Regions from separate parts of the Sphingobium sp. TomTYG72 genome, predicted to be linked through region 1. Evidence: predicted binding sites of a transcription regulator. Region 1 holds the regulator's gene; the other holds the start of a gene.
The links. Region 1 encodes LexA, which represses DNA repair genes until DNA is damaged. Its sites were predicted from a motif close to GTTCCNCNCTTGTTCT; they were not measured.

Region 1 (15,126 bases):
TGTCTTTTTGCTGTTGCGCGATTGCGATCGCGAGCGGCGGATTGATGCTACCGGAGGGCGGCCGGATACGCCATGCGCTTATATGGGGCGGTCTGCTCGCGGCGTCCGGCTGCCTGTTGATATGGGGGAAAGCCCTGATTGTCGGCACGGCGCCATTGCCGCGTGCGGCATTTGTAGAAGTAACTGGCGAAGTCAGGTCAGCCGATACGGTGCCTGCGCAGCAGATGAGTCGCGTATCTATACGTCCGATAAACATGCCTATGCTGCCTTCCCTGATCCGGGTGAACATAGCGGCGGCGGATCTACCCGAAGGGGTTGGCAAAGGCGCCATCATTCGCTTTCGCACCCGGTTGATGCCTCCTGCCGAAGCGAGCCTGCCGGGTAGCTATGATTTTTCGCGTCGCGCTTATTTTCAGGGGATTGGGGCAACAGGACGCGCGCTCAAGCCTATCGTCGTGCTGCGCCCATCAACGGAGGCGCCGCCTCTGCACAATCGTCTTTTCGCGCACATATTGAAGAATGCGAATGGAGAGGGAGCGGGCATAGCCGCGGCGCTGGCGACGGGGGATCAGGGCGCCATCAGCGAGGCGGACGCGGACGCGATGCGTCGCAGTGGCCTTGCCCATTTGCTTTCGATCAGCGGGCTGCACGTCACCGCCCTCATCGGCGCGGTCATTTTTCTGCTGATGCGGATCATGGCGCTCAGTCGGCGCGCAGCACTGGACTGGCCGTTGATGCTGATCGCTGCGGCGGGTGGCGCGCTGGCGGGCATTGGATATACTTTGTTGACTGGCGCGGAAGTGCCAACGGTTCGATCCTGTATCGCTGCATTGCTGGTGCTGGGGGGGCTTGCGCTTGGGCGCGAAGCCATCACCTTGCGGCTAATAGCCGCCGGTGCACTGGTGGTTCTGTTGGTGTGGCCTGAGGCGCTGTCGGGGCCAAGCTTCCAGATGAGCTTCGCCGCCGTGATCGCCATTGTCGCTCTAGGGGAGCATCCCCGTTTTCGCGCGTTTGCGGCGGCCCGGGAGGAGTTGGCCCATCGCCGATTGTTGCGGCAACTTGCTGTCCTGCTTTTCACGGGCTTTGCGGTTGAACTGGCCCTGGCGCCGATCGCGCTGTTCCACTTTCACAAGGCGGGCATGATAGGCGCTTTCGCAAACCTTGTGGCTATTCCCCTGACGACCTTTGTCGTGATGCCATTGGAAGCGCTGGCTTTACTGTTGGATGTTGCCGGTCTGGGGGCTCCTGCCTGGTGGTTGACTTCCCGCGCGCTCGATCTGCTGCTGTTGATCGCGCATGGGGTGGCGGCAAGTCCCTGGGCGGTCGTTACTGCGCCTTCCATCTCCAACATGATCTTCGGGATTATCGTGCTGGGCGGACTTTGGTGCCTGCTCTGGCGAAGCGCTTGGCGATGGGCGGGACTGGCTCCCGTGGTGCTGGGCATGACGATCATTATGATGAGTTCGCCTCCGGAGATTCTTGTAACGGCGGATGGGCGTCATGTGGCCGTGCGCGGGCAGGACGGCGGCATGCATATCCTGCGCGAACGGGCCGGAGATTATGTCCGCGATATGATCGCGGAAAGTGCAGGCTATGAAGGTGCGCTGGGTGCCCTTGCAGACTTGCCCGAGGCCCGCTGTTCCTTGGACTTGTGCATGGTGGCGCTGAGCGGGGGAGAGCGCATATGGCAGCTGTTGGTAACAAGAAGCGGCGTTGTCGTGCCCAAGGATACCCTGATACGGGATTGTGCGCGCGCGGATATAGTTATCGCCGACCGTCGCTTGCCTTCATGGTGCAAACCTCGTTGGCTTAAAGCGGATCGGCGGCTGTTGGCACATACCGGCGGGCTGGCGATCGATCTTGATGGAGGAACCGTGCGAACCGGGAAAACAGTGGGCGACGCACATCCGTGGGTCGCCCGGCCTTCCTATTTACCGGCGCGCCGCCGATCCGGTCAGTTGTACCGTCGCAGCAGACCAGCGAGCTTTCCTTGAATGCGCACCTGCTGCGAATCGTAGATTTGCGGCTCATAAGCATTGTTGGCCGGATCGAGCCTGACCTTAGGCCCCTGGCGATGATAATATTTCAGCGTCGCCTCGCTATCCTCAATCAGTGCAACCACGATTTGCCCCTCGCGCGCTACTTCAGTGCGCTGGATCAGTGCGAAGTCGCCGTCGAGGATGCCCGCATCGATCATCGAATCGCCAGAAACCTCAAGAGCATAATGATCTCCGGCACCCAGTAGAGCCGCAGGAACGGACAGCATATTCTGTCCTTCCATGGCTTCGATTGGGACGCCTGCGGCAATCCGACCGTGAAGGGGGATGTCGATCACGTCGTTGGCTGCGACCGGGGGCTTGGCCGACAGTTGCGGTTTGGGTGTCGATGCGACCTTGGGGGCGCGATGCATTGCTTCAGGAAGTTTCAGAACCTCCAGCGCGCGCGCCCGGTTCGGCAGGCGACGGATGAACCCGCGTTCTTCCAGCGCATTAATCAATCGGTGAATCCCGGATTTCGACCGCAGATCGAGCGCTTCCTTCATCTCCTCGAACGAAGGCGAAACCCCGCCTTCCTCGAGCCGAGTTTGAATGAAGCTGAGCAATTCCTGTTGCTTGGGCGTCAGCATGCCGACTTATCCTCCATGGAACGGATGGAGAACGCATAGGAAACGTAAGGAGGCAAGTCAAGCAGGTTGCGCCAAGCGTAACGAAAGGAACGGACCTGCGTCACAGCCGTTGAATAGCGGCCTTCCCAAAGAGGGTGAATAGGAGAGTAAGATGGCGAACCAGAACGATCAGGACAAACAGCGCCGCCAGCAAGGTGGTGACCGCTCAAGCCAGGGCGGGCGTCAGCAGCAGCAGGAAAATCGCCAAGGTCAAATGGGCGAAAGCCGCAAGGACAAGAGCGATCACAGCAAGCAGCAGCGCTGATCTACGTTCGGTTGGATCACGGGGAGGGGCCGCTTTGCGGCCCCTTTCTCATTGTCAAAGCGGAACGATGGTTACTTTGTCACCTGCGGCGGCCGGGGGTGAGTCGGCCGGTCGAAGGATCAGGCACCCCGCTTGAGCCAGGGCCGCGGTAGCGGCGCTGTCCTGCGAAGTAACCGAGACCAAACCAGCATCAGTGAGATAGGCGCGAAGATAGTCGTCGCGCGATCCTGTCGCAGGAAGTGGCGCGGCGAGTTCCGCGATCGTCGTGCGCGGTAGCGGGTTGGCGGCTCCGGCGATGTGCCGGACGAGCGGCAGCAGGAACAGCGTTGCTGTCACGAAGGCGGACACGGGGTTGCCGGGGAGGCCGAGGAATAGGGTGTCACCCAGCTTTCCCGCCATGAGCGGCTTGCCGGGGCGCATGCGAATCTTCCAGAAATCCAGAGTGCCGCCCGCCGCCTGGAAAGCTGGCCGCACCAAGTCATGATCACCGACCGAGGCGCCTCCGGTCGAAACGATGATGTCGGCCGTAGCGGCTTCTTTGAGCGCCCGGACCGTTGCGTCCAGATCGTCGGGAACGATGCCGATGTCGATCACCTCCGCGCCTGCCTGGCCGAGCATGGCGGCGAGCATGGGCGCATTCGAGGACGGCAGGCAGCCGGATGGCGTGGGCGCTCCAGGGGGAACGAGTTCATTGCCGGTAGAGATCAGGGCAACGCGCGGACGGCCGCCGACCGAGAGCGTTCCGTGGCCCCCAAGAACGGCAAGAGCAATTTGCGCGGCCCCCAATGCGGCACCGGCAGGGAGCAATAGATGATTTGCGCCAAAATCGCTTGCCGCCGGGCGCACGTTTCGTCCTGTGGGTAGTGGAGAGCCGAGGGGATGCACGAGCTGGCCGTCCAGCCGCGCATCTTCCTGGATCAGGACCGTATCGGCGCCGGGCGGCAGTGGTGCGCCGGTGAAGATGCGACAGCATTCCCCCGGAGCCAAAGGGGCGGGAAGGGAGCCGCCTGCTGTGCTTTCAGCGGTTAGGCGCCACGGGCCGGGCCATTCTGCCGCGCGAATGGCATAGCCGTCCATGGCCGAAAGATCTGCCCAAGGCTGATCGCGCAGGGCGAAGATGTCACGCGCGAGCCAGCGGCCTGCGCAGGCCGAAACGGGTACGTCCTCCTCCGGCAATCGGCCGCCCAGCGCAAGCAAGCGCGCCTGAGCCTCCGCGACCGGGAGCAGGCTCATGCGGCCCGCCAGTCGCCCGACTTGCCGCCCGACTTTGCGAGCAGCCGGACATTGCCGATGATCATGCCCTTATCGAGCGCCTTTGCCATGTCGTAGATGGTCAGCAGCGCAACGGAGGTGGCGGTCAGCGCCTCCATCTCGACGCCGGTCTGGCCCGCGCTTCTGGCGGTAGCGGTGACGGTGACGCCCTCTGCTTCTAGATCGAACTCGATTATGACGGAGGTCAGGGCGATGGGATGACAGAGCGGGATGAGGTCGGCGGTTCGCTTTGCCGCCATGATGCCCGCCACGCGTGCCACCGCGAGGACATCGCCTTTCTTCACCAGTCCCTGGCCGATGGCGGTTGCAGCTTCGGCACTCATTGCGATGTAGCCGGTGGCGATGGCTTCACGGGCAGTCACGGCCTTGGCGGAAACATCGACCATATGGGCCGATCCATCCTCATCAAGATGGGTGAGCTTGCTCATGCGCCGGTCAGTAGCGCGTGGGTGGCGGCTTCGACATCGGGCTGGCGCATCAGGCTTTCGCCCACCAGGAAGCAGCGGACGCCATGTTCGGACATGGCGACCAGATCGGCATGGCTGCCAAGGCCGCTTTCGGCGACGAAGGTGCAGCCTTCCGGAGCATGGCCGACCAGTTCATAGGTGCGGGCGAAATCGACGCTGAAGTCGCGCAGGTCGCGGTTGTTGACGCCGATCAGTCGCGAGCGGAGCTTCAGCGCGCGTTCAAGTTCATGGGCGTCATGGACCTCTACGAGGGCATCCATGCCAAGGCCGATGGCGGCGTCTTCAATCTCGGCCATCTGATTGTCGTCCAGCGCGGCGGCGATGATGAGGATGGCGTCGGCGCCGAGCGAACGGCTTTCCAGCACCTGCCAGGGATCGACCATGAAATCCTTGCGCAGGACGGGCAGGGCGCAGGCGCAGCGGGCGGCCATGAGATAATCGTCATGGCCCTGAAAATAGGGTTCGTCCGTGAGGACCGAGAGACAGGCGGCGCCAGCGGCTGCATAGGCCTGCGCATGGGCAGGCGGATCGAAATTCTCGCGGATCAGGCCTTTCGACGGGCTGGCCTTTTTGATCTCGGCGATCAGGCCGAAGCCGGAACGGGCGGCGCTGTCGAGCGCCTGACGGAAGCCGCGCGGCGGCGTCTGTTCGGCGGCGCGGGCGTGGAGGGAGGAGACGGTGATGGCGGCCTTGCGACGGGCCACTTCCTCACGTTTCGTGTCGCAGATTTCGATCAGCTTGTTCGTCATTTATAGGCAATCCAGCAATTGAGCAGCGCGTTGGCAAGCCCGCGGTCGATGGTTTCGGCCGCTTCCTCGACGCCTTCGCGCAGATCGGCAACCGCATCAGCTACGACAAGGGCGGCGGCTGCGTTCAGCAGTACCGCATCGCGATAGGCGCCCGTCTCGCCCTGAAGCAGGGCGCGCAGGGCGGCGGCGTTATGAGCAGGGTCACCGCCGCGTATCGCCTCAACCGGGTGCGTAGGTAGTCCAGCGTCGGCAGCGGACAGGCGGCGCATGGCGACGATGCCCTGCGCAGTGACTTCCGCGACGTCGTTGCCGCCCGCGAGGGAGAGTTCGTCGAGACCTTCATCGCCCGAGACGATCATCGCGCGGTCGACCCCAAGGTCCGCCAGCGCCTCGGCATAGATGGGGACATAGGCGGGGCGGGCGATGCCGACCAGTTGACGGCGCACGCCCGCCGGATTGGCGAGCGGTCCCATCAGGTTGAAGATGGTGCGCTGGCCGATCGCCTTGCGAATGGGGCCGAAGCGTTTGAGCGCGGGGTGATGTTTCTGCGCAAACAGGAAGCAGATGCCGAGGTCGCTCAGCGTTGCCTCTGCCGTATCGGCGACGCGATCGAGATCGAGACCGAGTGCTTCGAGCGTGTCGGCGGCTCCGGCCTTGGACGAGGCGGCGCGGTTGCCATGCTTGGCGACGGGCACTCCGGCGGCGGCTACCACGAGGCTGACGGCGGTCGAGACGTTGAGCGTGTGATGGCCGTCACCACCCGTGCCGCAGACGTCGATCGCGCCAGCCGGGGCGGCGATGGGGATCATGCGCGCGCGCATGGCGCGTGCGGCGGCGGCGATCTCCGTCGCGCTTTCGCCACGTTGCGCCATGGTGACGAGGAAGGCGGCAATCTCCGCCTCTGGCAGGTCGCCGTCGAACAGCAGATCGAAGGCGGCGGCGGCCTCGGTAGCGCTCAGCGGCGCTGCGGGATCAGGCAGGCGGGTCATCGCCTTTGCCTTAATCATGACGGGCCGCAGGAGTCGAGGGCGGGGTGCGGGAAAGTCCGACGGAATCAGGCCGCCGCGCGTTCCTTCACCGGAATCCCGGCGATCCGCATGAAGTTGGCCAGCATCTCATGCCCATATTCGGTGGCGATGCTTTCCGGATGGAACTGAACCGAGTGGATGGGAAGGCTCTGATGACGGAAGGCCATGACGGAGCCATCCTCGCTGGTCGCATTCACGACGAGGCTCTGCGGAATGTTATCGACGATGAGCGAATGATAGCGGGTCGCGGTGAAGGGGGATGGAATGCCCGCGAAAAGCCCTGTGCCGTCATGGGTAACGGGGGAGGTCTTGCCATGCATCAGGCCGCCGCGCACGACCTGACCGCCGAAATGCTGGCCGATCGCCTGATGGCCGAGGCATACGCCCAGCAGGGGTGCGCCCGCGTCGGCGGCTGCGGCGACGAGGTCAAGGCTGACGCCCGCTTCATTAGGCGTGCAGGGGCCGGGCGAAAGCAGGAAGGCGCTCGCGCCGCTGGAGAGGGCCTGGCCTGCCGAAATGGCGTCGTTGCGGACAACCTCCACCTCTGCGCCCAGTTCCATGAGGTAATGGACCAGATTCCAGGTGAAGCTGTCATAATTGTCGATGACGAGGATCATGGGACCATGGCTATAGAGAGCGAAGCGCGCCGGGCCAATCGGAATCGGCGCATGTAGCTGGCTGAACCGGCTACATGCTTCTGCGTTGTCCTTCCGGAGCGACATGAGGGAGGATGGTATGAAGCGCTACGCCTATGGTTGGATCACGGCCCTGTTCTTTCTGGTGTCGATCGTGGGTCATTGGGTGTTTGGCTGGTGGGCCTATGTGGACGAGGCACGAACGCACGGGCAGGCGCCTGAACTGGCGGCCTATGCCATCGAGATGGGCCGGGACACATTCGAAAATTGGCAGTCGGAATTTCTCCAGCTGATCTGGCAAGTCGTGGGCCTGGCCTATTTCCTCTATGTCGGCTCGCCAGCTTCCAAGGAGAATGACGACCGGTTGGAAGTGAAGGTGGACGAACTGCTGAAAATGGCCGGGGGCAAGGATGCCGAGCGGTTGATCAGCGAAATCGATAGCCGTTATCTGCGCGCCGGTGGTCATGCGAAGCCGCACGGTCATGATCTGGGCTATGAATGATGGCGGGACGGAACCCGGAAGCTTGTCAGCCGCTTCTTGACGATATGTGTTCGTGAGGAGGACGGAAATGGCCAAAGCTGAGTTTACCGATGCGATCGCCCTGTTGAAAGCCGATCACCGCAAGGTCGAGGAGTTGTTCGACCAGTATGAGAAGGCAAGGGCCGCGAACCGGAAGCAGGACATCGCGTATCAGATCTGCACCGAACTGAAGATCCATACGATGATCGAGGAGGAGATTTTCTACCCCGCATTCCGTGGCAAGATCGAGGACGACACGCTGGACGAAGCCTATGTCGAGCATGATGGTGCGAAGGTGCTGGTAAATGATATCGAGGCCGGATCGCCGGACGATGATTTCTATGATGCCAAGGTCAAGGTGCTGTCCGAGGAGATCAAGCATCATGTGAAGGAAGAGGAAAGGCAGTCTGACGGCATGTTCGCCCAGTGCCGCAAGACAGAGGTGGATCTGGTGGAGCTTCGTGACAGGATGATGGCGCGCAAGCAGGAGCTGATGGCGCAAGCGAAGGCGAGCGGACTGCCGGTCGCCAAGCCCAAGGCCGTTCATCTGGTCCCGGCCTGACCGAAAAGGTTGATAAATGGGGCGCGCTGTCCCATATGGGTTTTGCCGGGTTCGCCCGGCTATGGTGATAAATCGTGTCGTGTAATAGGCGCAGCGGACCCGGGGGCAGTACCCGGCGGCTCCACCACATATCCCGGCTTGTACGGGGTGTCTGACGGGGCCGAACTAGGATCGACGTGTGTTGAAAGGCGATGTCTTCACCCGGCCTGAGTAAGCCGTAAAAATGTTCAAAACACGTAAGTGCCAACGATAACGAGGCTCTTGCTCTTGCTGCGTAATTGATGGCCTCACGGCCTGACATTACCCAAAAAGAACGCGGTTGAACCCACCGGGCAACAGAAGGGAATTCAGCGGCTTCCGGAGGAGCCGGGCAACAGAATCCTCCGGACTTCCTTTATTCGATTGATTTTGCCCTGCGTGGCGGATGGCCAACGGCTATTGGCTGCGTCGGCTACATCTGCCGCGAATCGGCCATCATGAACCAAGACGGTTCAATTACACTTTTATGACAGTTAAAAGAAAACTTTATAATGCATTGAATTATAAGAGTTAAAAATACTTTTTTGGGCGCGGTTCGCTGCTTGTCCAGATGTCATCAAGATGAAATAATCCCGGCTATTGTAGAAGGTTTTTTCGGGAGAAATTGGATGATGAAGGTAGCGGCGATCGTCGGGCTGGTGCTGGCGGGGGGCTTGTCGGGCGCGGCCGCACCTGCATCCGATGAAGTGGTTGTGGTCGGTGTTCCCGATGGGCGATTGGCCGCTCCGGCATTGGTGGCGAAGGATTATGAAAAGGCCGCTCGCCGCCTCGCGCCGATGTGGCCAGACGGAGCCAATGATCCGGCCCGATTGATCAACCTGGGCAATGCCTATGCGGGCCTGGGGCGGATCAAGGATGCCCGAGAGGCCTATGGTGCAGCCCGTTTCGCTCCGGAATCGACGTTGCTGCTCGCAAATGGTGAAGAGGCATCGTCGCGGGTTGTTGCCCGCCGGGCGCTCGGCCGTCTCGAAGCGAGTTACGCCATGCGCTGATTTCTGCGCGCCAAGTCAGGAGAAAGTGGGCGTCGTCCGGTGGGACGGCGCCTTTTTCTGCATTTGCGGCCTTCGCAATCATCAAAGTGAAACAAGAGTCTTTGAACTGTCATTTCAAAGACACGCCTTCGTCACGAAACCAAAATGTCCCTGTCATCTGGCGCGCCTAGCTGCGGCGACTGAGGGCGGCAGGGGGCGTTGTCCGATTCGTGAATCCCCTTCGCTCCGCATCCTAACAAAGACCGGCATGGCCGGAGCGGAGACGACATGGTCAAGACTAATCGTATCACTACCATTTTGATGGCGGGCTGCGCCTGCGCTGCTCTGAGCGCTTGCGGTGCAGATGACATCGCCTCGCCGGGCGAGGGGACGGTGGTCCTGCCCGCGCCGACTCCGACGCCGAGCCCAACGCCGACGCCTACTCCTACGCCGGGCAATGTGACCGCGGCAGCCGACTGTCCGACCATTGCCGGTGCGGATCAGCTGACCAATCTTGGCACCATCAGCGACGGGACCAATACGTGGCGCAATTGCGGCTTTCCCGCGCGTTTCAACAGCTCGACCGCTATCGCAAAGACGGCGGGCGTCATCTATTCGCTCCCCGGCCGCGTCGATGTCGGTACCGATCAGGGCGCTGCAAGTACCGGTTCCAACGTAACGCTGACGGTTGATCCGGGCGTGGTCGTATTTGCCGGCACCGGCGGCGCCTTCCTGGTCGTCAATCGCGGCAACAAGATCAACGCCGTGGGCACGGCGGCACAGCCGATCGTTTTCACCAGCCGCGAAAATGTCACCGGTTCCGCCACCGATCAGTCGTCAGGCCAGTGGGGCGGCATCGTGCTGCTCGGCCGCGCCAAGATCACCGATTGCGACCAGGCGCCTAACGCGGCTCCGGGCACCACCGCCTGCCAGCGCGACACCGAAGGCACGACCGGCGCGCTCTATGGCGGTGACAATGATGCCGACAATTCGGGCCGCATGAGCTATGTCCAGATCCGTTATTCCGGTTTCGTGCTGGCGAACGGCAAGGAATTGCAGGGCCTGACCCCTTCGGGCGTCGGTACCGGCACGCAGCTTGATCATATCCAGGTCCACAACAGCTCGGACGACGGCATCGAGGCTTTCGGCGGTTCGACCCACATGAAATATCTGGTGCTGACCGGCAACGAGGACGACAATCTGGATACGGACGTCGGCTTCCGCGGTACGGCGCAGTTCGTCATCTCGGTCCAGCGCGCGAACAACAATATAGGCGATACCTTCACCGAGACGGACTCGAATGGTTCGACGACCGGCACCAGCTTCTCCGAAGACGCGCTGCCTCGCCAGTATCTGAAGGTTGCGAACTTCACGCACATCCAGCGGTCGAATACCGGCGATGACGGCGCGACCATGATGCTGCGCGGCGGTGCTGACCTGGCCATGGTGAACGGCATCATCGTCAGCCCTGACCAGAGCTGCCTGCGCATCAACAGCGCGGCAACGGTGCGTGACGCCGACACGGCGCTGCAGGATGCGGGCAAGCCGCGTTACCTGTCGGTCGCGATGCAGTGCAACGCTACCCCGTTCAAGGGCACCGGCGGCGTCGATGCCGCGACGGTCCAGTCGATCTTCGCGACCGATCCGAACAGCAGCTTTGCCTACACGCCTTCGCTGACCAGCCTGTTCATCAACGGCGCGACGGAAACGGCCCGCACCGCGATCGACCCCAAGACGATCGACAGCAACTTCACCACAACCAACTATATCGGCGCGGTGAAGGACAGCAACGACAGCTGGTACGCAGGCTGGACCTGCAATTCGATCACGGCGAGCTTCGGCAGCAGCAGCAAGAACTGCACCGCCATCCCGACCACCTGATCGACCTGAACCCTGAACAGGGCGGGGGAGCGTGCACAGCCGCTTCCCCGCTCTCTTTGCAAAAGAATTTTCCCAAGGGGGACTCCAAGCCATGTCGAAGCCGCTCAGCCTGGCGCGCATGCTCCTGATTTCGACCGCCCTTTCCGCTCCGGCGGTGATGGCGCAGACCACGACCGATACCGCGCCCACATCAGGCGTGCCGAGCGCATCTGAGGAAGCCGATGCGCAGACCGGCAATGTCGATGTGTCCGTGCCCGGATCGGACATCATCGTTACGGGGCGCCGCACCAGCAACATATCCCAGGCCGCGCCGCAGGTGGTGACCGTGTTGTCGGCCGCCGACATCAAGCGCACGGGCGAAGGCGACATCGCAGGATCGCTCCAGCGCGTCACGGGCCTTTCGGTCGTGTCGGGCGGTTATGTCTATGTGCGCGGGCTAGGCGACCGCTATTCGCTGGCGCTGCTCAACGGATCGCCGCTGCCGAGCCCGGAGCCGCTGAAGCGCGTCGTGCCGCTCGACATCTTCCCGACCAGCGTCATCGCGTCCACGATGGTGCAGAAAAGCTATTCGGCCAATTTCCCCGCTGAGTTCGGCGGCGGCGTCATCAACCTGACGACCAAGGCCATTCCGGTTGAAAGCTATCTTGAGCTGGGAATCGGAAGTTCGGCCAATACCGAGACGTCGGGCAACATGGGCTACACCTATTATGGATCAAAGTCGGACTGGACTGGCTTTGATGATGGTTCCCGCGACGTTCCGCCTCTGTTGGCGCGGGCTTTTGGCAGCGGGGTGCCATTCTCCAACATGCCGCGCGGCGACCTGCAGGCTATTTCGATGCAGTTCCTGAATGCGCGGACTTCCCTGCTCCAGCGGACCAATAGCCTGCCGTTCAATTTTTCGGGATCGCTGAACGCCGGAACAGCCATGGACGTGGGTAGCGACGGGCGTCTGGGCGTGCTGTTCACCGCATCCTACAGCAACAAGTGGCGGACACGCTCCTCGCTGCAGCAGGCGTCGATCAATCTGGAGCAGGCGCCTGGCAAGAACGGCGTTCAGGTATCGACGGATAATGAGGTGACATTCAACAGCCTGTTCGGGGTCGGCCTTGAACTCGGTGATCAGAAGATCCGCTGGACCAACGTCTATATCCGCGACACGCTGAAGCGCGGTGCCCTGACGCTTGGCCAGAATGACGGTGCGATCGCGGGCGCGGATTATATGAAGCAGAATACCGCCTGGTATGAGCGGCAGCTAATCGACACCCAGATGGTGGGCGAGTTCAAGCTGATGGAGGGGCTGAGCCTCGACCTGCGCGGCGGCTATGCCAATTCGCAGCGGGAAGCGCCCTATGAGCGGGAGTTCGAATATGTGCGGACCAATCGCGACCTAGCCGTTGATCTGGTCGGCGATCGCTTCGTCAATGCGCTGAACCGCCAGCGGGGCGATGCGTCGATCACCTTCAGCGATCTGAACGAAGATTTGTGGTCGGCGGGCTGGGACCTCAGCTACAAATTCTCGCCGGATCTGACCGCGACGGTCGGCTATGCCTTCAGCGATACGAAGCGCACATCCTCGCGCTATGAGCTGCATTTCGACGCGACCAACCTGCCGATCGCGGTGCAACAGCTGCGGCCCGATTATCTTCTGTCGGACGCGTCGATCCAGTTGTTCGACATGTCGTTGCTGGACTTTTCGGGCAACTATCCCGTCTATGACGCGGCGCTGCGGACACATGCGGGATATGCGCAGGTGAAGGTGCAGCCGATCGCGGGCGTGACGGTGGACGCGGGCGTACGTTATGAGAAGGGCCGCCAGTCGGTGACCGGCGTGGACGTCTATAATACAGGCGTTGAACCGGTGAACGGCATCAACAAGGAATATTGGCTGCCCGCCGCGACCATCACCTTCGAAGCGGCCAAGGGTTTGCAGTTCCGCATGAGCGGTTCCAAGACGATTGCTCGCCCGCAGTTTCGCGAGCTGATCGCCCAGCCTTATATCGATACCGATTCCAACCGCTTTTATCGCGGCAATCCCTTCCTGCAGGATAGTGAGTTGTGGAACGCCGATCTGCGCGCGGAATGGTATATGGGCCGGGATGAGCGGCTGACGGCGGCGGCGTTCTGGAAGAAGATCGACAATCCGATCGAAACCTACACGACGATCAACGACAAATATGACGTGACGACCAGCTTCGCCAATGCGCCCGAAGCGACGCTGTATGGCGTCGAGTTTGAGGTGCAGAAATATCTGCCGCTCGATAACTGGAGCAGCCCTTTCTTCCAGAGCCGCAGGATCGTGCTGATCGGCAATTACACCTATACGCAGTCGAAGCTGAAGGTGAGCGCGGGCGACACGACCACGCCCTACAGCTATACGACCGGCCCGTTGCCCGCCGCGTCCGACTATTTCCAGGATGGGGTGCCGCTGACCGGCCAGTCGGATCATCTCGTGAACCTGCAACTGGGCCTTGAGGATACGGACAGGCTGTCGCAGCAGACGCTGCTGTTGACCTATGCCAGCCCGCGCGTCACTAGCCGTGGTCCCAACCTTCAGCCCGACATCAAGGAAAAGCCGGGCCTGACGCTGGACTTCGTGGCGCGGCAGGGCGTGACGCTGCCGGGCGGGGTGAAGAGCGAGTTCAAGTTCGAGGCGCGGAACATTATGGGACGCAAGTTCCAGGAGTTCCAGGAACTGGGCGGCAACAAGGTGTTCTACAACCGCTACAAGATCGGCACGACCTTCGCGGCTTCGCTGACCGTGGCGCTCTGATTTAACCTTCTCTGATGAGGCTTGGCGGCCGATCTGCTTCGCGCGGATCGGCCGCTTTGCCGTCTGTGATTCGCGCGTTTTCCTGCGTCGTGTTAGGGATTGGCCTGAAGCGGAGGCAGGCGGTGAAGCAGGAAGTCGAGCTGAAACTGGAGCTGTCGCAGCAGGCGGCGGAGGCCTTTGAGCAATTGGCGCTGTTGCCCGTTGAGGGAGGTCGGACGCATCTTCAGGCGGTCTATTTCGATACGCCCGACAGGCAGTTGGAGGCGCGAGGATATACGCTGCGCATCCGCAGATCAGGGGAGGAGCGCGTCCAGACCGTCAAGGCCGGTAGTGAAGATCGGGGCGGAGCCCTTTTCTCGCGGGCGGAATGGGAAATGCCGGTCCGGGAGGACGAGCCGGTGATTGATAGCCGCACACCCATAGCGGGCGTGCTGGGTGATGCAGCGGAGATGATCGAGCCCGCGTTCAAGGTCGAGGTCGATCGGCGCACGTGGCAGATTGCCGAGGGTGGCGCGGACATCGAATTGGTGCTCGACAGGGGATGGGTCCGTGCGGGAGAGCGGCAGTCGCCCATCTGTGAAATCGAACTGGAGCTGAAGGCAGGAGAGCCCGCTACCCTGTTTGCGCTCGCAAGGCGGATAGAGGCGGCAGTGCTGGTGCGGCTGGGCGTCGCGGCAAAGTCGGAACGAGGCTATCGGCTGTTGGCTGCCGCGCCCGCCTGCTTCAAGGCGGAGAGGCTGGCGCTGAAGCCCGATGTCAGCGCGCAGGCGGCGTTCCAGGCGATCATACGCAACTGTGTGCGGCAATACCGACTGAACGAAGATCTGCTACTCGACCATTATGATCCACAGGCTGTGCATCAGGCGCGTGTAGCCGTGCGGCGGCTGCGTTCGGCGCTGACGCTGTTCAGGTCAATGCTGGCGGCGCAAGACGTGACCCGATTTCAGGATGAGCTTCGATGGCTGGCGAATGTGCTGGGAGAGGCGCGGGATTTGGATGTGCTGACCGAACGGATGAAACCGGGCGAACTGCACGAGCAAATAGCTGCCGTCCGCGCGGTGATCCATGCGAGGGTGATCGATGCGCTGGAATCCGCGCGGGCACGGGGCTTGATGATCGATCTGGTCGAATGGCTGACGCTTGGCATGGGCGAGCCGGATGCTGAGGGCCGCAGGTTGCGCGATGAGGCTGCAGAGGCGTTTGCCGCAGGCCGCTTGCAGCATTTCCATCGCTGGCAGATGAAGCATGCACGGCATCTGGCAAAGCTGGATGACGCGCACCGCCACGAAGTGCGCAAGAAGG
Region 2 (15,126 bases), 430 kb from region 1:
GCTTGCGCATCATTGTCCATGACTAGCGACACATGTTCGAGGAACGCGCCCAGCGTTTCATATTCCTCCATCGCGCGGGTAAGTTCATTCAGGTTTTCGAGGCGACCTGCGCTTTCGGCTGTGCGTTCTGCCTGAAGCATTGCCGTGTAGCCGCTTTCGTCCAGTATCTGGCGCGCGAGTTCGGCATGGGGAAGTTGGGTCGCACGGTCGCGCCAGCGGGCCAAATCCCCGACAAAGGCGCCAAGGCTGCGGCGCGCCTGCGGAGTCATTTCGTCGGTATCGAGAATTCGTGCAGCCGCGAGCGCTAAGGGTATGGCCTCGGCCCGAGCAAGGCGGTGAAGTTTCTCCACGGCTTTGTCACCTAAGCCGCGCTTGGGAACATTGACGATCCTTTCAAACGCCAGGTCGTCGGCCGGTTGGTTGACGAGACGAAGATAGGCAAGCGCGTCGCGTATTTCGGCCCGCTCATAGAAGCGAAAGCCGCCCACAATCCGATACGCGAGACCGATCTGAATGAACCGATCTTCAAATTCGCGGGTCTGGTGCTGTGCCCGGACAAGGATGGCCACATCTTCCAATGATCGCCCCGAGCGCTCGATCGCCTCGATTTCGTCGCCGACGCGGCGAGCCTCTTCTGGCCCGTCCCAAACGCCGATGACGCGGACTTTCTCCCCGATGTCGATGTCGGTCCAGAGCGTCTTGCCTAGCCTGTTGCCGTTTTCGGCGATCACACCGGACGCGGCGCCCAGGATATGGGGCGTGGATCGGTAATTCTGCTCCAGGCGGACAATCTTGGCGCCCGGGAAGTCCTTTTCAAATCGCAGGATGTTGGCGACTTCCGCGCCCCGCCACGAATAGATGGACTGATCGTCATCACCCACGCAGCAAATATTCTTGCGCTGCTGAGCGAGTAGACGGAGCCAGAGATACTGGCTGCTGTTCGTGTCCTGATACTCGTCCACCATGATATAGCGGAACCGCTGCTGATAGCTTTCGAGCACATCCCGGTGACGCTTCAATATGGTGAGTACATGGAGCAGCAAGTCGCCGAAGTCGCAGGCGTTTACATCACGAAGGCGGGCCTGATAGGCAGCATATAATTTCTGCCCGCGCCCATTTCCGTAAGATTCGCTATCTCCCGCGCTGATTTCGTCAGGCGTCAGCCCCTTATTCTTCCATTGATCGATCAAGCCACCCAGCTGCCGCGCTGGCCAGCGCTTTTCATCAATCCCTTCAGCCTGGATCAGTTGCTTCATCAGCCGAAGCTGATCGTCGGTATCAAGAATGGTGAAGTTCGATTGCAGCCCGACCAATTCGGCATGTCTGCGAAGCATTTTGGCAGCGATGGCATGAAATGTGCCGAGCCATGGCATGCCTTCCACCGCCGGACCGATCATACGTCCGACACGCTCGCGCATCTCGCGCGCGGCCTTGTTGGTGAAGGTGACCGCCAGGATTTCCGACGGATAGGCACGGCGCGTAGCTATAAGATGCGCCAGTCTTGCGGTCAGCGCAGCCGTCTTGCCGGTTCCGGCGCCCGCCAGAACAAGAACCGGACCTTCGACAGTGAGGACGGCTTCCCGTTGCGGCTCATTGAGGCCCTGAAGATAGGGCGGATCATCAGGCGAGGGAGCGGGAAGGGTCATGGTCAACAACTAGGGAGCATGGATAGAGGGAGCAAGGGCCAGTCCCCCCTTGCGACTGAAGACGATCCATGAGAACAAAAGGCGAATCATGCAAGGGGAAAGGCTATGGCCACTGGACGGTGCCAATGTGGTGCGATTCATTATGAGGCTTTGGGCGAACCTGTTTACAGCGCTCTTTGCCACTGCAATGACTGCCGCCGCAGCGCTGGAGCGCCAATGGTTGCGTGGACGCTGTTCGCCGAGGACGACGTCAAGGTGACCGGGGAGCCGACCCTTTATCAATCCTCGAAGGAAGCCACGCGGCACTTCTGCGCCAGATGTGGAACAGGTCTTTTTTATCGCAATGCCACGTCCTTTCCGGGGATGGTCGATATTCAGGCATCAACTTTCGACAACCCCTCGGCCTTTCCTCCCGTCATTCATGTCCAATGGGCCGAAGCTGTACCATGGATGGAGAGGGTCCACGCAATGCCGCATGTCGAACGCTATCCCGACGGGTAGGCGTCATTCGTTTGGTGGCGGCATAGCAACAACTCGTCGTCCATATCGGAACGCGTGCGTCACTTATCCGGTTGTTCCCCCGCCAAAAGGCAGAACGGGTTGATGGAACAGGAAAGGATGACCCATGAAATCGATCATGCTTGCGGGTGCCGCTATGCTGGCTTTTACCAACGGCGCTACTGGCATTGCGATCGCTCAGGGTGCGCCGGAAAGCACGGCTCAGCCCCCAGCCACTGATAGCATGCCGACGGATCCGGCGGTTCCAGCTACGCCTGCGAGCCCTGCAACTGCGGCAGATCCCAATGCTGGTCAGCCGACGGGAGAGGTTCCAGCCGACACTGGCATGATACCCGCAACGCCGGGTATGCCCAAGGACCCCGCCGCGCCTGTGGGCAGTTCGGCCAATCCGGTGACCGTTGGCGGTAACATGACCCCTCCGCCTGCGGGCGGTAAAGACTATCCGCTATGCAGTCGTACGGTACAGGATAGCTGCATCAATCCAGGCGAGGCGCCGCGTTCGAAGAAGATGGCGCGCAGGCATCGCTGACCGGAGAAACGGTGCCGGGCAGGGCAGCGATCAGCGCTGCCAGCCCGGTCCTGTCTTTGGCGGCGTCCGCCAGGCTGTGCTGGTCGAGTACCGCCAGAAAAGCTGTAGTTGCGGCCTTCAAAATGCCCGATAGGCCACAAGCGGCGCGGAGGCCGCAGCCTGCGCAGTCTGCCAGGTTCATGTCCGTTTCGGTGTGACGGACAACATCCCCCAGCCTGATTGCTTCAGGAGCGCGGGCAAGGGTGAAGCCGCCGCCTCTGCCGCGCCGGGTCAGGATGAACCCGCCTTGGCCGAGGTGGTGGACGACTTTCATCAAATGATTGCGCGAAAGAGCGTAGGCGTCGGCGACCTCGGGGATGGTTGCGCGACCTGTTGGCGTGACGGCCAGATGGATGAGGACGCGCAGGGCGTAGTCGGTGTGGCGGGTCAATTGCATGAGGGAATGCGTTAATTGAACGGGGTTTGCAGATCAAACATGTAGCTTGTTTACATGTTTAAAGATGTACCGTAAAGGCGTCTTTACCGAGTCTCTAGTTCAAAGGGGTGCATATATGAGCCAGCTCAGCGCTGAAACCATCGCGATCGTCAAGGCAACCGCTCCCGCGCTGCGGAGCCATGGGGTGGAGATCACGACCGCCATGTATGCGCGCCTGTTCCAGGATGCGTCGATCAGGGACATGTTCGATCAGGCGGCACAGGACAGCGGCGAGCAGCCCAAGCGGCTGGCCGCGGCGATCCTGGGCTATGCCGAGAATATCGACAAGTTGCAGGCGCTCACCGGCGCGGTCGAGCGCATGGTGCAGCGGCATGTCGAAACCGGCGTGAAGGCCGAGCATTATCCCAAGGTTGCCGAAGCACTGCTGCCCGCGATCCGCGATGTGCTGGGCGCGGAAGTTGCCACGGACGCTGTGCTGGAAGCGTGGGGCAAGGCCTATTGGTTCCTCGCCGAGATATTAATTGGCAAGGAAGCGCAGGCTTATGAGGATGCTGAGGCTGCTTGATTGATGGGTGGATGGGGATGCCTCCTGGGGCGTTCCCCTCTCCCTAGCCCTCTCCCCTAAAGGGGAGAGGGAATCGCTCTTAACAGGGTCAGGCGGGCTTTGCCGACGTCGCGGGTTGCGTCGATGGTGAAGCCCTTGACCGCCACATCTTCGCGGCGATCGGTTTCGATGCTGATCCAGGTCGCGGGGCCGGTCCAACCCAGACGGCTTAACTTGTCGAGAGCGACGACGCCTGCGCCGCTGTTATAAGGCGGGTCCATGAAAATGAGGTCCAGCGGTTTCAACGCGGGGCCGAGCGACAGGACGCTGCTCTGGCGGATGTCCGGCCGGATGCCGAGCTTGTCGCCATTGGCGCGGATCACATTCAGAGCCGCCTGATCCTGTTCAACGAAAAGGCAGCTAGCCGCACCACGGGACAGGGCTTCAAAGCCCAAGGCGCCCGATCCTGCAAAGAAATCGCCGACGGCCAGCCCTTCAAATGATCCGATGCGGCTCACGAGCATGGAAAAAAGCGTTTCGCGCGTACGGTCGGCCGTGGGGCGAGTGGCGTCGCCCTTGGGAGCTGCCAGCGGGCGGCCGCGCCATTGGCCTGCGATGATTCTCATGATTGGCGTCCATGCAGAAGGAAAGCCCTGAGACAAGCGCAGGGCGAACGGGTTGAGCTTCAGGATTTGGGCGTCTTCAAGCTCTTGCGGAAGACGATGAGGTCGTGCTGGCGCACTTCCTCCACCGCGCCCGACGCGAGCTCGCCGAGGTGGAAAGGGCCATAGCTGGTGCGGATGAGGCGGCTCACCTGTAGGCCCAGATGCTCCAGAACGCGCCGCACTTCGCGGTTCTTGCCCTCCGTGAGGGTCATTTCGATCCACTGGTTGCGGCCGGTGCGGCGTTCCAGATTGGCTTCGATCTGGCCATAGCGAATGCCGTCAATCTCTATGCCCATAAACAGGTCTTCAAGCTGGGCTTGGCTGATTTCGCCAAAGGCGCGGGCGCGATAGGTGCGCGGCACGCCGGTCGCGGGCAATTCCATCTGCCGCTTGAATTCGCCATCGGTGGTAAGGAGCAGCAGCCCCTCCGTGGTCATATCCAGACGGCCGATGGGCATGAGGCGGGGCAGGTCGGCGGGCAAGCGGTCGTAGATGGTGGGACGGCCGCGCGGATCGCGCTCGGTCGTCAAATAGCCCGACGGCTTGTGAAAGAGGAAGAGACGGGCGGGAGCGGGTTGCGCCACCGGGTTGCCATCCACCGCCACGCCATTGAGCGAGGTCAGCAGGGTCGCCGGGGTCGAGATCAATTGGCCATCGAGAGTGACCCGGCCTTCCTCGATCATCCGTTCTACTTCCCGGCGCGAGGCGACCCCGGCGCGGGCGAGCAGCTTTGCGATGCGTTGCGGTTCGTTCGTGCCGCTGGCGGCAGCGGCCATGCGCGCCGGATGGGGATTTGCTGGCTTGGCCGGAGCAGCGCTTCTTTTCTTGAAAGGCGGACGGGCAGGGCGCGACGAACCGGCGGGCTTGCCGTCCGTGGGGCGCCGGGGGCCGCCCGGTCCTGTCCTGCGCGGCGGTGCTGATTTTTTCGGCGGCTCCACGCTCGGTTCCTTTTAACGAAGCGACGGCATTCCCATATCGGAGATGCCGGGAAAATGACGAATAGTGCCGTCCTGTCGCCGAGTGCGCAGGATCGGCCGCAACTCCCTTAAGGGGTCGCGCGTTTGATCGGGTGCATGGCGCATATGGGGCGGATCGGCAAATGTTTTTCGGGCTAGTCAAAGGGGACTCGAAGCCACGGCAGCAGGCACAGGCCATCATCAGCGTGCTGGTGGTGGAAGATGAGCCTTTGGTCGCCTTCGACAATGAGCATGTGCTGGAGCAGGCCGGCTACCGCGTTGCCGCGACGGTCGAGGATTATGACCATGCAATCAGCGTCATTGAGCAGGACGAGGTCGATCTGGTGATCGCCGACATCACGCTGCATGGCGACAAGACGGGCATTGATGTGGCGCGACATGCCTATGCAAAGGGGCTGGCGGTGCTGTTCGTGAGCGGGACCTGCCCGGTGGATGCGCATGAGATGGCGGTCGGGTGCCTGGCCAAGCCCTATTTGCCGCGGGATCTGCTGGCTTCGATTGGGGTGATTGAGGCGGTGCTGCGTGGTGGGGACCTGCCGCGCGTGCCGCGTGGGTTGCATTTGTTTGATCGGGTGGGGTGAGGGTGGCGAGGCGCGGATGCGCTTTTGGTTGATGACAGGTTCAACTGGGGAACAGGTCACTAACGACCAGTTGTTGCCGTTTGGATTAATCTCTAACTTGTTCAGAAGCGGAAATTCGTTCAGCCCGAGTGCGGCCTGAGGAGTAGTGTGAATGAGTGTTGGCTGGCAGGACATCGCGTTCCAAATTGAAGCTCCACTCGCTCAGGAAGTTGCGGCGGCGTGGTCATGGCTATTTCCCGAGCAATGGACAACTTTGGTTTGCTCGACGGTGGGCGGCATCTTCTTTCAAACGGCAAACGGATTGGTTCACTGGCTAGACACTGGGACAGGTCTGGTTGAGCAGGTATCGACCAGCAAAGATCAGTTTGAAACCATCCTGCGCTCAAATTTGCAGTTGGTCGAAGAATGGTTTCTACCGGGCTTGATTGAACAACTCCACGATGCAGGAAAGCGTGCTGGCGTGGGGCAATGCTATGCCTTCACTATCTTACCTATTTTCGCGGAAGGTAAGTATGTGCCCGATAATATGTTTGTCGTGCCGGTGAGAGAGCAACTTTTAGGCATGGCAAATATCCATCAGCAGCTAAGCACTGTCCCAGATGGTTCAACCGTTCGCGTCAAGGTCACAGATTGAAAGCTACGTCTACTATGCGCGTTTGTCGTCCTTAAGCCGACAGTCCCCTAACCACCCCATCCAAGGCATTCCCCTCCCGCAGGCGGGAGGGGTTAGGGGTGGGCGCGAGCGTAGCGAGCCTTGCGTGAGCCCATTTGATGAGGCCGGTGTTGCGCTAGCCCACCCCCGACCCCTCCCGCCTGCGGGAGGGGAGATGATAGGAAGGCTCCCAAAGCATCATTTCGGGGAAAGTCGGTGTCTGTGGGTTGCATGGCCTGAGCCGGTCATATGGTCGGGGCGAGTTCTGCTTGTTTCTCCGATGATTGGCCATATGGTGGCGCGATAAGCATTTTGGGGGCGCGCCTTTTTTCATGACTGATATTGCCCGGGGCACCGGAAGCTGGCTGGATGCGGTGAAGCCCTATGTGGAGAAGGCGCCGCTGGCCGCGCTGTTCCTGGGGATTTCATCGGGCTTTCCCTTTACCATGATCGGTGCGAACCTGGCGTCGCGGCTGGCGCAGGATGGGATCGACAAGAAGAGCGTTACGGCATTCAGCCTGGTGCTGCTGGCCTATAATCTCAAATGGTTGTGGGCCTGGGTGATCGAGGGGGTGAAGTTGCCCCTGCTGCATCGATTGGGCCAGCGCGTGTCGTGGATGCTGGTGGCGGGACTGCTGGTGATGGCGGCGGTGGTCAATCTGGCGGTTGTCGATCCGGCTAACGACCTGATGGGGACGGTGCGGGCGGCGATCCTGCTGGGGATTGCGGGGGCGACATTCGACATCATCATCGACGGGTATCGGATCGAGATATTGCGCCCTGAACAATTGGGCGTTGGCGCGGGCATGTCGCAATATGGGTGGCGGATCGGCGCGGCGGCGGCGGGTGCGCTGGCGCTGGTGGTGGCGCAATATTGGGATTGGACGCTGGCCTATCTGGTTTGCGCGCTCTTTGCGCTGCCTGCCATGCTGGCGGCGTTGATCGTTGGCGAGCCTGAACGGCATCGCGAGATTGCTTCCCGGAAGACGGGCGGGGAATTGGTGCAGGCGATCATTGGGCCGTTCGTGGATTTCTTCAAGCGCAAGGGCGCGCTGCTCGTCCTGCTGTTCATCATCGTCCACAAGATTGGCGATACGCTGGCCAACCTGACGTTCCGGCTGCTGTTCAACGATCTGGGGTACAGCAATGAGGAGATCGCGATCTACGATGTGGGCGTGGGTTTCTGGGCATTGCTGGCCGGGATTTTCGTGGGCGGCGTGTTGTATGCGCGGTTGGGATTGAAGCGGTCGGTGCTGATCAGCCTGGTGCTGATGGCGGTGTCGAACTTCAGCTTTGCCCTGCTGGCGGCGACCGGCAAGAGCAATGTGGGCATGGCGGGGGCTATCGGGTTCGAGAATTTTGCTAGCGGGATCGGTGGCGTAGCGGTGGTCGCCTATTTCTCCGCGCTGTGCGACCTGCGTTTCACCGCCGCGCAATATGCGATGATTTCGGCGGCGGCGAGCATTGTCGGGCGGTTTCTCACAGGAACGTCGGCGGGGACCTTGATCGAGCGGTTCGGCTATGTCGATTTCTATCTGCTGACAACCGTGCTGGCGCTGCCGGGCATCATCCTGTTCTGGCTGATGATGCGCAGCGGGCTGGTGGATGCGAGTGTCGGCAGCGCCGCTACAGATGAAGGGATTCAGGCTCCGGCGTAAAGGTCCAGCGGGCGGCCTAGGTCGCTGTGGGCCTGGGAGACGGCTTGCAGGCAGGTGAGGGCGCCTAGCACATCGTCCGTGCCGAGCAGCGAGGCGAGTTGCTCATAGGATGAAGGCGGGTCCTGTAGCGCTGTGCTGATGGAGTGCATGAGCGATGCTTCGTCGGCGGTCATGCGCGCGCAGCAGCAAGGCGCGACGAGTATTCGGCGGGTTGCGCAGCGGGCAAGTTCGAGCATCATGGCGCGCATGAGGACTAGCGGGCGGCGGTAGCTGCGCCCGAACGCGCCGAGCATGGCGTTGGCTGCGTGGGCATCATCGACCCCGGCGCTGGCCATTCGTCGCATCGCGTAGAGGAACAGCCTGTTGCCGTAGCCGGCAGGCATTGCGCCGGGCAGGTCTAGGGGGGTGATCTCTCCACTGGGCATATGCGAGCACCTTTTATCCGTTGGGTTACGGAGGACAGGTTACGCTATTGCGAGTCAATCGCAAGTGTATTCAGTCGGGATATTGCTCGTTCAGGCGCAAAATTTCGCCTGCGAGATAGAGCGACCCGGCGATGAACAGGAGTGGGGCTTCGGTTTTGGATGACGCCGCGACGGCTTTGATAGCGGCGGCGGGATCTGCATGCGCTGTGCAGTCGATGCCCCAGCGCTCCGCGATGGCGGCGAAGCGGCTGGCGGGATGATGCTCGTGACCGGGGACGGGCAGCGCGTGAATGTGGGCTATGCGTCCGGCGAAGGGGGCGAGGAAGGCATCCACTTCCTTGTTGGCGAGCATGCCGATGATGAGGTGCAGTTTGCGTCCGGCGAGGCGATCTGAGGTGAAGAAGGCGCTGATGGCTTCTCCGGCTCCGGCGTTGTGGCCGCCGTCTAGCCAGGCTTCGCTTTCGGCGGCGAGGGGGGCGAGCAGGGGGCCGTGGTCCAGGCGTTGGAGCCGGGCGGGCCAGTGCGCCCAGAGGGGGGCCGCTTTGAGCGCGGCTTCACTGACGGGCAGGGCGGTTTGATGGCGCAGCATGGCGAAGGCCAGCGCGGCGTTCTGGACCTGATGCGCGCCGGGGAGGCGGGGGAGCGGGGTTTCGATGCGGCCTTGTTCGTCGCGATAGTGCAAGCGGTCACGGTAGCTGGCTGCGTCCCAGCTTTGGCCCATGGGGAGCCAATTGGTGCGGGCGCGGCTCGCGGCTTCGCGCATCGCGGGGGCGAGTGATTCGGGATAGCGCTGAGTTACCAGGGCAGCGCCGGGCTTGGCGATGCCCGCCTTCTCCGCCGCGATGTCGCGCAGCGTGTTGCCGAGGAAAGCCTGATGATCGATCCCGAGCTGGGCGATGCCGCAGACGGCGGGGTTTTCGATGATGTTGGTAGCGTCGAGACGGCCGCCCAGTCCTACTTCGAGGATACAGGCGTCTGCGGGATGCTCGGCGAAGGCCAGGAAGGCGGCGGCGGTGGTGACTTCGAAGAAGCTGGCGCCGATGCCTTCGGCCACGTCCAGGACGCGGGAGAGATAGTGGGCGAGCGCTTCGTCGCTGATCAGCTGGCCGTTGAGGCGGATGCGTTCGTTGAAGCGGACGAGGTGGGGCGAGGTGAAGACGTGGACGCTCCGGCCGTCCGCTTCAAGCGCGGCGCGCAGGAAGGCGCAGGTCGAGCCTTTGCCGTTGGTGCCTGCGACATGGAAGACGGGCGGCAGCGCGCGGTGCGGATTGCTCAAGCGGTCGAGCAGGCTGGTGATACGTTCGAGACCCAATATGTCCGCGCCCGGGGACAGCGTGGCGAGGCGGTCCAGCTGCGATTGGACCGCCGGGTCGTCCGAAATGGCGTGGTCGGGCATGGCCCTATGTTCCTCGCGCGATCGCGTCAGGCAGCGGCGCGAGGGGCTAGATAGCCGATCACCCGCGCCAGCGTGTCGCGCAGTTCGCTGCGGTGGACGACCATGTCGAGCATGCCATGTTCCAGCAGATATTCGGCGCGCTGGAATCCGTCAGGCAGCTTTTCGCGGATCGTGCTTTCGATGACGCGCTGGCCTGCAAAACCGATGAGAGCGTTGGGTTCGGCGATCTGGACGTCGCCCAGCATGGCGTAGCTTGCGGTGACGCCGCCGGTCGTCGGATCAGTGAGAACGACGATATAGGGTAGGCCCGCCGCGTGCAGCTTCTGGATCGCGACGGTCGAGCGCGGCATCTGCATGAGGGACAATATGCCCTCCTGCATGCGTGCGCCGCCTGCTGCGGTGAAGATGACATAGGGGCATTTGTGGCCGATGGCTTCGTTGATGCCTTGGATGAAGGCCGCGCCGACGCCCATGCCCATGGAACCACCCATGAAGGCAAAATTCTGCACGCCCATGACCAGCGGCACATCGTCGATCGCGCCGCGTGCGTTGATGAGGGCGTCTTGGTCTCCCGTCTGGGCGCGGGCAGCCTTGATGCGATCAGGATAGCGCTTGGAATCGCGGAATTTGAGGGGGTCTTCCTGCACCGGCGGGGTGGGTAGCAGGATGAAGCCTGCGTCGAGGATCTGCTCGAACCGTTCAGACGGGCCGATGCGGCCGTGATGGTCGCAGCGCGGGCAGACGGAGAGATTATCCTCCCACTCCTTGATGAAAATCATCTCGGTGCAGGACGGGCATTTGTGCCACAGCGTCTCGGCGGTGGTTTCCTTCTTTGCGAGGAAGGGAACGGCCTTGCGGACGCGATTGATCCAGCTCATGCGGCGGTCTCCCGGAAATGGGGGCTGTTGGCTTTGAGGGCGCCGCTCAATGTGGCGACGAACTCCTGAACGAAGGGCGCGGCGGCATCGCCGTGCGAGCCGACGATGTCGACAATGGCTGACCCGACGACGACGCCGTCAGCAACGCGGCCGATGGCGGCTGCCTGCTCGGCGGAGCGGACGCCAAAACCGACTGCGATGGGGAGGTCGGTTGCGGCTTTCAGCTTCTCGACGGCCTGCTCGACGGCTGTTTGGGCCGCTTGCTGCTTGCCGGTCACGCCTGCGACGGCGACATGGTAGAGGAAGCCGCTGGCGCCATCGAGCACGGCGGGCAGGCGGGCGGCGTCGGTGGTTGGCGTGGCAAGGCGGATCAGGTGAACGCCTGCCGCGCGCAGGGCCGGGCCGATCTCCGCGTCCTCTTCAGGCGGGACATCGACGCAGATCACGCCATCGACGCCTGCTTCGCGGCACTGCTGCGCAAACCATTCCGAGCCGCGGATCAGCATGGGATTGGCATAGCCCATGAGGATCAGCGGTATATGCGGGTGGCGGGCGCGGAAGGTGGTCGCGAGGTGGAAAATGTCCTTCGTCTTCGTGCCCGAGCCGAGGCTGCGCAGATTGGCGAGTTCGATCGCGGGACCGTCCGCCATCGGATCAGTGAAGGGCATGCCGAGTTCGATGATGTCCGCGCCGCCCGCAACGAGGGCATCGAGGATCACCGGGGTGGCGGCTACGGTCGGGTCGCCTGCGGTCACGAAGGTGATGAGGGCGGCGCGGCCTGCTTCCTTGCAGGCGGTGAAGCGGGTGGCGAGGCGGTCAGTCATTTCCAAAAACACCCGTTCGGGTTGTCCGAACGAGCCACTTGTCTCGTTCGAACGTCGAAGCCCGATCCTTCTTTGAAGAAAAGTGGAGCCCTTCGACAAGCTCAGGGCGAACGGAGGAGGGGATGGCTCGTTGGGAGAGGCTGCTCACATCTCCACTCCCAGCGCGTCGGCGACGGTGAAGATGTCTTTATCGCCCCGTCCTGAGAGGTTGACGATTATGATCTGGTCCGCGTCCATCGTGGGCGCGACCTTTTCTGCGCTGGCGATGGCGTGGGCGGACTCCAGTGCCGGGATGATGCCTTCGAGAGCGGCGAGCTTCTGGAAGCTGGCCAGCGCTTCGTCATCCGTGATCGGCATATACTGGACGCGGCCGATCTCGTGCAGCCAGCTATGTTCAGGGCCGATGCCCGGATAGTCGAGGCCTGCCGAAATGCTGTGCGCTTCGGTGATCTGGCCGTCTTCGTCCTGAAGCAGATAGGTGCGGTTGCCGTGCAGGATGCCCGAAGCGCCGCCTGCGAGGGACGCGGCATGTTTGCCGGTGAGGCCTTCGCCTGCTGCTTCCACGCCGATCATCTTGACTTCCACATCATCGAGCAAAGGATGGAAGAGGCCGATCGCGTTCGAGCCGCCGCCGACCGGAGCAATCAGCATGTCTGGCAGGCGGCCTTCGATTTCGAGAATCTGCTCGCGCGCTTCGCGGCCGATCACCGACTGGAAGTCGCGGACCAGTTCCGGATAGGGGTGCGGGCCTGCCGCCGTGCCGATGATATAGAAGGTGTCGTGAACGTTTGAGACCCAGTGGCGAAGGGCGTCGTTCATCGCGTCCTTGAGCGTCTGTGATCCGGAGACGACGGGGATGACTTCCGCGCCCAGCAGCTTCATGCGGAAGACGTTGGGCTTTTGCCGCTCGACATCCTTCGCGCCCATGAAAATCTTGCATTCCATGCCGAACAGCGCGGCAACGGTGGCGGTGGCAACGCCATGCTGGCCCGCGCCGGTTTCGGCGATGACCTTCTTCTTGCCCATGCGGCGGGCGAGCAGCGCCTGGCCGATGCAATTGTTTATCTTATGCGCGCCGGTGTGGTTGAGTTCCTCGCGCTTCAGATAGATTTTCGCGCCTTTACCCTCCGGGGCTTCCGCCCGCAGCGCTTCGGTCAGGCGGCTGGCATAGTAAAGCGGGTTGGGACGGCCGACATAGGAGCGCAGCAGTTCCTCAAACTCTTCCTCGAAAGCGGGGTCCTGCCTCGCTTCCTTATAGACCTTCTCCAGCTCCAGGATGAGCGGCATCAGCGTTTCCGCGACGTAGCGACCGCCAAAGGAGCCGAAATGGCCGGAGGCATCCGGTTGCGAGCGGAGGGAATTGTTGATGGTCATGATTGCTGTGCCGCTTTGCAGAAGGCCATGATCTTGTCCACACTCTTGATGCCCGGCGCGCTTTCTACGCCGGAAGAAACGTCAATCATCGGAGCGCCAGTGATGCGGATCGCTTCGGCGACATTGTCGATGCCGAGACCTCCGGAAAGGCCCCAGGGCATGGATATGGGGACGCCGCGCAGCAGGGTCCAGTCGAAGCGTAGGCCCATGCCGCCCGGGAGCGCTGCGCCGTCAGGCGTCTTCGCGTCGAAGAGGAGGAGGTCGGCCGCGCCGGTATAGGCTTTTGCAGCGTCGATGTCGGCGCGGGTTTTTACGGAAATGGCTTTCCAGACGGGAAGGTTGAAGCGCTTAGCGATAGCGGCGGTGCGCTCGGGGCTTTCCTTGCCATGAAGTTGCAGGGCGGTGAGGGCGTTTGTTGCCGTGAGTTCGGCTAGGGTTTCGTCGGTGGGGTCGACTAGGACGGCGACGCGCTCGATATGGGCGGGGACTGTTGCGGCGAGGGCGCGCAGTTGGTCCGCTTCGACATGGCGTGGGCTTTTAGCGAAATGGACGAAGCCGAGATGGGTCGCGCCTGCGCGGATAGCTGCGCCGACAGTGTCGGGTGTGGAAAGCCCGCAGATCTTGATGGCGAGTCGGGACATTTGGGGGCTTTAGCGGGTGAGGTCACCGAGAACCATATGCTCCGTGCTACTCAAGGCGTCGTCAAATCCATGTCATGCAGGGCGAGCCATTGGTCCGCATGGTCGATGCAGGCTTTGCCCAGGAAGGCGTCGACCTGATCCAGCAGATCGGTTTCGTCCATGACCAGCGGATCAAGTGGCGGGTGCCAATCGAGATGGAAATGAGCGCCCTTGGTCCTTGCCAAGGTGAAAGGCAGGAAGCGGGCGTTGCTGCGCCGGGCGAGGCGTAGGGCGATGGAAAGATTTCCCGACGGTTCCACATCTCTGCCGAAGCGCGGGAACCAGACCTGTCGATCCCTCCGTTCGTCCACCAGGATGTAGAGCATCGCCCTGTCCTTTTCCGCAAGGTGACGCAGGATCGATCGGGCGGCGCCGCTGCCGGTGATGGCTTCCCCCATATAGCTTTCCCGTGCCCGCTTCAGCATCTTGGCCTGAGCAAGGTCGGAAGGAGGGGCGTAGACGCCGAGGCCGGGGCGATCGGTTGACGCTTTCAAATGAGCGGCGAGCAAATCCCAGTTGCCGATATGGGTGGTCAGAAAGATCATGGGGCGGGGCGAGGCCAGCGCTTCCCGATAGGCTGGTTCGTTCGTGATGCTGACATGACGGTTGTTCACGAGGCGATCGACATTGGCGAGTTCGGCCATGGTGCGGCCGAGGTTGATCCAGCGGCGGGTGAGCATGGCCTCGCGAGTGGCTTCGTCCAGGTCCGGGCGCAGCATGGCGAGGTTGGCGCGGGCGCGCTGGTCCCGCAGCTTCATGGTCCTGCGTGCGACGTTCGCCGACAGCCAGCCACCCAGCCATGAGGCGGCGGATGCGGGGAGCAGGCGCAGGAGGGTGAAGAGAAAAGGGTTGGAGAGCATCTTGCCAAGCGTCATACAGCAGCGGTCGGGGCGGTAAAGGGCTTGGATTTACGATGGGTTGGGCCTTTTGGGCATGGGTGGTGCTGCAGGGGCTGACGCTGCTGGGGGTGCTGAACTATTGGCGGCATCTGCCCGTGGACCGGCAGGAGGAAGCGCCTGAGGGCGTGGTCGTGCTGTTGTCGGTGCGGAATGATTGGGATGGCGGGGCGGAATTGATCGCCCGGTTGAAGGCGCAGACGGCGCGGTTTCGATTGGTGATTGCTTCGAGTGGCGGGTCTGCGGCGGCTGAGGCTTTGGCGGCGCGCGAGGGGGATTGGGTGCAGATCGTCCGCGCGGGTGTCGCGGTGGATGAAGGGCAGAAGGTTCATAAATTGCGGGCGGCTTTGCGGGCTTTGCGGCCGGATGATCGCTATCTGGTGTTCGTGGACGCGGATATTGAGCCGCCGACGCGGCTGGTGGGGCGGTTGCTCTTTCCTCTGGTG

Region 2: ACZ5U1_RS04750 (ATP-dependent helicase) is a predicted target of LexA. The motif match lies at 1,718-1,733, and genes of this name have one in related genera.

Annotation. Positions count from the first base shown of each region.
Region 1 is NZ_AP027336.1:485,918-501,043, forward strand. Features, by position in the region: gene ACZ5U1_RS02530 (ComEC/Rec2 family competence protein) at 1-1,994, shown strand, start outside; gene lexA (transcriptional repressor LexA) at 1,955-2,626, opposite strand; gene ACZ5U1_RS02540 (hypothetical protein) at 2,778-2,930, shown strand; gene ACZ5U1_RS02545 (molybdopterin molybdotransferase MoeA) at 2,985-4,163, opposite strand; gene moaC (cyclic pyranopterin monophosphate synthase MoaC) at 4,160-4,630, opposite strand; gene trpC (indole-3-glycerol phosphate synthase TrpC) at 4,627-5,418, opposite strand; gene trpD (anthranilate phosphoribosyltransferase) at 5,415-6,407, opposite strand; gene ACZ5U1_RS02565 (anthranilate synthase component II) at 6,473-7,063, opposite strand; gene ACZ5U1_RS02570 (DUF6766 family protein) at 7,182-7,583, shown strand; gene ACZ5U1_RS02575 (hemerythrin domain-containing protein) at 7,651-8,163, shown strand; RNA gene ssrA (transfer-messenger RNA) at 8,169-8,513, shown strand; gene ACZ5U1_RS02585 (tetratricopeptide repeat protein) at 8,811-9,194, shown strand; gene ACZ5U1_RS02590 (hypothetical protein) at 9,462-11,054, shown strand; gene ACZ5U1_RS02595 (TonB-dependent receptor domain-containing protein) at 11,146-13,824, shown strand; gene ACZ5U1_RS02600 (CYTH and CHAD domain-containing protein) at 13,947-15,126, shown strand, end outside.
Region 2 is NZ_AP027336.1:913,935-929,060, reverse strand. Features, by position in the region: gene ACZ5U1_RS04750 (ATP-dependent helicase) at 1-1,646, opposite strand, end outside; gene ACZ5U1_RS04745 (GFA family protein) at 1,752-2,147, shown strand; gene ACZ5U1_RS04740 (Fe-S oxidoreductase) at 2,272-2,694, shown strand; gene ACZ5U1_RS04735 (Rrf2 family transcriptional regulator) at 2,642-3,130, opposite strand; gene ACZ5U1_RS04730 (globin domain-containing protein) at 3,246-3,695, shown strand; gene rsmD (16S rRNA (guanine(966)-N(2))-methyltransferase RsmD) at 3,752-4,300, opposite strand; gene ACZ5U1_RS04720 (pseudouridine synthase) at 4,360-5,277, opposite strand; gene ACZ5U1_RS04715 (response regulator) at 5,439-5,897, shown strand; gene ACZ5U1_RS04710 (hypothetical protein) at 6,049-6,531, shown strand; gene ACZ5U1_RS04705 (AmpG family muropeptide MFS transporter) at 6,882-8,207, shown strand; gene ACZ5U1_RS04700 (DUF6628 family protein) at 8,192-8,632, opposite strand; gene ACZ5U1_RS04695 (bifunctional folylpolyglutamate synthase/dihydrofolate synthase) at 8,703-10,028, opposite strand; gene accD (acetyl-CoA carboxylase, carboxyltransferase subunit beta) at 10,055-10,906, opposite strand; gene trpA (tryptophan synthase subunit alpha) at 10,903-11,730, opposite strand; gene trpB (tryptophan synthase subunit beta) at 11,875-13,104, opposite strand; gene ACZ5U1_RS04675 (phosphoribosylanthranilate isomerase) at 13,101-13,745, opposite strand; gene ACZ5U1_RS04670 (lysophospholipid acyltransferase family protein) at 13,796-14,644, opposite strand; gene ACZ5U1_RS04665 (glycosyltransferase) at 14,698-15,126, shown strand, end outside.